3 regions of the Photorhabdus stackebrandtii genome follow, and region 3 is predicted to be linked to each of the others. Evidence: predicted binding sites of a transcription regulator. Region 3 holds the regulator's gene; each other region holds the start of a gene.
The links. The regulator CRP, encoded in region 3, controls carbon source genes, mostly activating them, when cyclic AMP is high. The targets are predictions, from matches to a motif close to ATGTGANNNNNNTCACAT.
Positions count from the first base shown of each region.

Region 1: udp (uridine phosphorylase) is a predicted target of CRP. The motif match lies at 1,259-1,276, and genes of this name have one in related genera.
Region 2: epd (erythrose-4-phosphate dehydrogenase) is a predicted target of CRP. The motif match lies at 1,721-1,738, and genes of this name have one in related genera.

Region 1 covers NZ_PUJV01000015.1:20,364-22,641, forward strand. The annotation lists gene C5470_RS13555 (tyrosine-protein phosphatase) at 1-282, opposite strand, end outside; gene udp (uridine phosphorylase) at 377-1,132, opposite strand; gene C5470_RS13565 (intradiol ring-cleavage dioxygenase) at 2,077-2,278, opposite strand, start outside.
Region 2 covers NZ_PUJV01000004.1:171,671-173,948, forward strand. The annotation lists gene pgk (phosphoglycerate kinase) at 1-393, opposite strand, end outside; gene epd (erythrose-4-phosphate dehydrogenase) at 479-1,498, opposite strand; gene C5470_RS05280 (MarR family winged helix-turn-helix transcriptional regulator) at 1,953-2,278, shown strand, end outside.
Region 3 covers NZ_PUJV01000020.1:23,717-25,994, forward strand. The annotation lists gene C5470_RS15640 (phosphoribulokinase) at 1-158, shown strand, start outside; gene C5470_RS15645 (OsmC family protein) at 280-687, opposite strand; gene crp (cAMP-activated global transcriptional regulator CRP) at 1,009-1,641, shown strand; gene argD (bifunctional acetylornithine/succinyldiaminopimelate transaminase) at 1,691-2,278, opposite strand, start outside.

The DNA.
Region 1 (2,278 bases), on a different contig from region 3:
TAATGGATTGGCAGGAGCATGATGATAATTAGCCCCATTCCATACCTGATCAGGCTTATCTTCTATTTCACCTATGTCACGATAATCTATGATTTGAAAGAGGTTTTTATTTGTCAGGAAAGATTGGTCTTTTTCTGTTAAACGATCCAAAGCACCAGAGCGAAAAAGTAAACCTGACTTAATTTTCCCACCACTGGCTACCGTTTTACCACCTAAATCACGAAAATTAATCCCGCCATGAAGGGGAAGCACTGATGGGTGTAATAAAGATGTAGTAATCATGATGACTCTTAATTAGTTGTAAATGTTAAAACATTAACAGATTTCTATTTATAAAGAAGAGTGAGCCGGAACACTCCGGCCCAAAAAGTATTATTTACAACAAACGACGAGCAGCTTCGACTACGATCCCCAATGCGTTACTTTCTGTTTTCTTAAGTAACTCAACATCAGGAATTTCCTGCTGAGTACGGTTGACAATAACACCGGCAACCATACCTGCACGCAGCCCTTGGCTTGCACACATAGTCAACAAAGTCGCAGATTCCATTTCATAGTTCATGACGCCCATCGCCTGCCATTCAGCCATTGAGCCTTTAAAACGGCTCACAACACGGCCAGAATAGGTATCGTAACGTTCCTGACCAGGATAGAAAGTATCGGAAGAGGCCGTTATACCCACATGTGTCGTTGCACCGGAATCTTTTGCAGCTTCATACAGTACAGTCGTACAGTCAAAATCAGCAACAGCCGGAAATTCCATCGGAGCAAAATGCAAGCTGGCGCCATCCAAACGGACAGCCGCCGTGGTTACTAGCACATCACCAACATTGATATTTTCCTGAATTGCGCCTGTTGTCCCAATACGCAAAAAAGTACGCACCCCCAATTGCGCTAATTCTTCAACAGCAATGGAAGTTGATGGGCCACCAATACCCGTGGAGCATATAATAACCGCTTTACCATCAATTTCTGCACGCCATGACGTGAACTCACGCAAAGAAGCAAGATAAACTGGGTTATCCATCAATCTTGCAATTTTTTCCACGCGTTTCGGATCGCCTGGAACAATAGCTAAAGTTGCACCTTGCAGGTCGCTTTTAGTCAAACCCAAATGAAATACATCGGACATATCAGACTCCTCAGAGGGAAGAATTTATAACGAAATTAGTTGAAATCTACTGTATTGAGCATTTAGACATCTTTTAGTGATAAATATCACTCTGAAGTAAGATAAAAAAGAAAAACGTACATTATTTTGCGATGTAAATCACAAAATAGTCATAAAATGAGTAAAAATGATCGAGCTACTATAAAGAAAAAAATTAACATATGCACAAATAACAATCACAAACTCAAAAATAAAGAACCAAGCATTTTCTTCCTGCCATAAGCTAAACTGAATACACTCATATATGGAACAAGCAACCAATTATTCAATTTTATTTATACTTTAAACAACATCTAAATAAGGTTTCATAATTCCGCTACACATGGTTTTCTTCAACTCATTGTTATACATAGGATTGTTGGTAGATAAGGTGTAGCACCATTTTGGAAAGTTATTTAGAACAGAATATATCCAAATAGCTAACTTGATTTATCAATCGCCAAAATGAAAAACAAATGATTATCTCATCGAAACTGTCTATCCAAAAAATCGATAGCAGTAAATATCAATCCAGTCATAAAGAAAAATATATCCCAAGAACCATCAATTCCAAAAAATAAAAAATTGCCAAATATAAATATCATCCTTTAATAGGATGCATATTGTTTAAACATATTATAACCTTTCCACCATACAGGAGTACTATCTATGGCAAGACAGAAAACAATTTTAATGTTCTTCTCGCACAGTTAAAAACTCTCCACGAAAATGACAGGCACAGAGAAATACGATCTACTGGATAATATTGAAAAGACAATCTTCTCTGTGCCTGCACAATGTCCGTATGTAACTATCAAACACCTGATACTTTTTTTTAAAATTATAAATCAATATACCATTTAAATAGGTTATTTTATAATTTCGACTGTTATTATATTGAAGTTTAATTTATTCAACAAAATCGGTCATACCGTATGGGAATATAAATCATCTTTACTTATGAAATTAGATATATTTTCTAAATTTACTGACAGAATTATTTCCCCCAGCACCCCACGATTAATATCAGAATTGTCTATTTTTGTTACTTTTATTTCTGAAAGATGACCATTCATATTTTTAAAATAATTATCTTCATGATTTTTAGTTCTGATTACTCTCCGTTTT
Region 2 (2,278 bases), on a different contig from region 3:
AGAAGCGTATTTTTTAGCCAGAGTTTCGTCGTCTTTCTTCTCACCTTTATTAAAGCGAACATTTTCCAGAACAACCAGCTCACCTTCCGCTATGTCCACACCTTCCAGATACTCTTTTTCCAGACGAATCGGAGAAGACAATTTCTCTTTTAGGTAATCTACTACTGGTTTCAGCGAGAATTCTTCATTGTATTCGCCTTCAGTAGGACGGCCGAGGTGAGAAGTGATCATCACCTTGGCGCCCTGTTTTAATGCTGCTTCGATGGTCGGCAAAGAAGCACGGATACGCGCATCAGAGGTGACTTTGCCATCTTTTACCGGAACGTTCAGGTCAGCACGGATCAAAACTCGCTTACCCGCCAGATCTAAATCGGTCATCTTAATTACAGACATGGTGAATCCTCTCGTTGATTCTCTAAATTGTTTAATCTTGTGCCGTGTGCAGATCTATTATTATGCACAGTCTGTCAGCAACAGATCATTTGAAACCCGTAGCAGCCATTGCTAACGTTGTATCCAACATTCGGTTAGCAAAACCCCACTCATTATCACACCAGACTAATGTCTTAATCAGATGTTGCCCACTGACCCGCGTTTGTGTGCCATCAACAATCGCACTGTGGGGATCGTGGTTAAAATCCGTTGAGACTAACGGCAATTCGGTATAGTCAACTATACCACGAAATGAAGTTGCTGCTGATTTTTGCATTAATTCATTGATTTTTTTGACATTCACTGGAGATTTTACTGTAACGCTCAAATCAATAGCAGTAACATTAATCGTTGGTACGCGTACTGAGATGGCTTCAAAACGGTCACAGAATTTTGGAAAAATCCGGGTTATCCCTGCGGCCAATTTTGTATCCACCGGAATGATAGACTGGCTGGCGGCCCGGGTACGCCGTAAATCCTGATGATAGGCATCAATCACAGGCTGGTCATTCATTGAGGCATGAATTGTTGTCACTGTGCCAGACTCAATCTCAAATGCATCATCCAATAATTTAATGATAGGAATAATGCAGTTGGTGGTACAAGAAGCATTAGATACAATGCGATCTTCTGCTGTCAGTAAGTCCTGATTCACACCATAGACCACCGTTGCGTCTAAATCATTACCGCCCGGATGGGAAAACAGCACCTTTTTTGCGCCACTGGCAAGATGTGCTTCCCCATCAGCTCTGCTGCCATATATCCCACTGCAATCAAGAACAATATCAATTCCCAATTCTTGCCAAGGCAATGCCGATATATCGGGTTGATGAAACAGACGAATATTATCGTCACCAACCTGCAACAAATCATTATTCAGACGCACATCCCAGGCAAAACGGCCGTGACTGGAGTCATACTTCAGCAAGTGGGCAATCCCTTCGGCCCCCGCCAACTCATTAACAGCAATAATAGCAATTTCAGCCCGACGCCCAGACTCATAAAGAGCACGCAAAATACTGCGCCCTATCCTGCCAAAACCGTTTATTGCTACCTTGATTGTCATGTTACTCCCTGAATATAGTTATTACCACGCAACCGTTTAGGATAAACGACGCAATCACTTATGTACTGATTGCTTATCACAAAATTGCTAAAACTGTGGCACAAAAAACTCTCCAGACAACAAAACGAAACGATTCAGCTACTGACAATGAGATTAAGGGAAAAGCAGATTGATGGCAATAGTAAAAAGTGATCAAAGTACAAAACGGAAAAACATGCCAGCATTTGATGTAAGTCAAATCCAATACATTGATCTATCAATACCATCCGCTTAAATATTGACAACCAGTTTCAATATATGGAAACTAGTTGTCGTTTATTGAAGTGCAAGATTAAGGAAGTAAATCGTGTCGATCAAGAAAACTCCGGCGTCTGAGGTATTCAACGAGATCACATTAGCAGTGTTCCGGCTCAATGCCCGATTGCTCTCTAAAGGGGATAAGCTCGTTGCCCCGTTGGGAATCACGAGCGCGATATGGCAGGTGCTCTGTGCGATTGCACTCGCACCACATCCACTCTCAGCGCCCCAGATTGCCGCAGCAATGAGCATCACACGCCAAGGTGCACAGAAACAACTGAATCTTGGATTGAAGGCAGGAATGGTGAAAACCATCATTAATCCCCGGCACGAACGTTCACCGCTCTATCGACTCACTGGGCTTGGTCAGCATACCTTTGATACAGCGACGTCGCTTGAAACCGAATGGATGGAATCGCTCGTGAAAGACGCTGAACTCAACGAGCTGAAAGTGACGTTGGACACATTACTCAGCCTGGTGGC
Region 3 (2,278 bases):
CTCAAATTGATTTCCCGTATTTGTTATCCATGTTACAGGGCTCATTCGTTTCAAGTATTAATACCATCGTGGTTCCCGGTGGAAAAATGGGACTGGCAATGGAATTAATTATGACGCCATTGGTACAACGATTACTGGAAGGGGAAAAAATTTGTTGATCAAAACCTGGGATAAATCTAGAAAACCCAGCGTTTGAATCCACTTCTTAATTTATTCAGTTAGAAAAGCAGGTAACTGATATTAGTTACCTGTCGTTATTTTTAATCAGGAAATAATATCTTAATCTGTCTCTTTAATTTCAAAGCTGTGGGTAAGTTCAACTGATTTACCCAGCATCAACGAAACAGAACAATATTTCTCTGCGGAAAGCGTGACGGCACGTTCAACCGCTTTCTCTGTTAAATCCCTGCCGGTAACAATAAAATGCAGATTAATAGAAGTAAACAAGCGTGGTGCCTCTTCACGACGGCGGGAAGTTAATTTCACTTCACAATTTCTTATGTCATATCTGCCTTTCTGCAAAATAGAAATAACATCAATCGTGCTGCAACCGCCAACTGCCATTAATACCATTTCCATTGGGCTTGGTGCCTTATCACCGGCATTTCCATCCATCATTATCTGATGACCCGAAGACGATTCCCCCAAAAGAGACAACCCTTCAACCCATTTTACCCGCGCTTGCATAAGTACCTCTTAAGTCATTTTTTGCATCAAAGCCTACTCTTTCAGTATTAAACTGGCAATCTAATGAGCGGTTTATTATGCTGAAACAATACAAGACAAGACAGAATCCTTTTCCTGTGTTAAAAACAGAAGCAGGTCCGGGTATATGTGGGTTAAGATCAATACTCAAGTTTCAAATTTCAGATAACCTATATAAAACCCTTACCTGTCGGTTTTTCAGCAAACTAATATGTTAAGCTAGTGTCTTTATAAGCCAGCCTGACGAGAAACTTTTAGGTTCTCGTGTTATTTAGGCAGCGATAACAACAGAGGATGAAGCGAATGGTTCTCGGCAAGCCACAAACAGACCCCACTCTTGAATGGTTTTTGTCACACTGCCATATTCATAAATATCCATCCAAAAGCACGCTTATTCATCAAGGCGAAAAAGCAGAGACGCTTTACTACATCGTAAAAGGTTCTGTTGCGGTTTTGATTAAAGATGAAGAAGGCAAAGAGATGATCCTTTCCTATTTAAACCAGGGAGATTTCATTGGCGAACTTGGATTATTTGAAGAAGGACAAGAGCGTACAGCCTGGGTACGGGCCAAAAGTGCCTGTGAAGTAGCGGAAATTTCCTATAAAAAATTCCGTCAACTGATTCAGGTAAACCCGGATATTTTAATGCGTTTATCTGCCCAAATGGCAAGCCGTTTGCAAACAACTTCTGAGAAAGTCGGTAACCTGGCTTTCCTGGATGTGACCGGCCGGATTGCTCAGACTTTACTGAATCTGGCGAAACAACCCGATGCAATGACTCACCCGGACGGGATGCAAATCAAAATCACTCGTCAGGAAATTGGTCAGATTGTTGGCTGTTCCCGTGAAACGGTTGGCCGTATTCTAAAAATGCTGGAAGATCAAAATCTGATCTCCGCACACGGCAAAACAATTGTTGTTTACGGTACACGTTAATTCCTGATTAATCAGCGCATGATATTGCGCTGATTTTTCTCACTCTTATTTACACCAACTGGCTAATTGCCTTATCCAGCCGTTCCATCCCCTGGGTTATCTCCTCTTCACTGATAATCAGCGAAGGCGTGAAACGCAGTACATCACTACCGGCACTCAATAACATCAAACCATTTTCAGCCGCCAGTTGCAGGATCTCTTTAGATTTTCCCTGATACTGCGCTTTTAGTTCCGCACCAATCAGCAATCCCTTGCCACGGATTTCACCAAATATCGAATATTTCTGATTGATATCGTTCAGAAAATTCACAATCAAATGATGACGTTTTTCAACGCCCTCCAAGACCTCTGGCGTATTGATAATGTCAAAAGCGGCATTTGCAACCGCGCAAGCCAGCGGATTACCACCATAAGTTGTGCCGTGAGTTCCCGGCACCATCGCCGAAGCGATATTCGCCGTAGTCAGCATAGCGCTAACAGGGAAACCACTTCCCAATGCTTTCGCTGTGGTGATAATGTCCGGCACAACATCATAATACATATAAGAAAATAACTTACCGGTACGGCCCATCCCACTTTGTACTTCATCAAATACCAGCAGTACCTGATACTTATCGCAAAGCTCACGCAACCCATG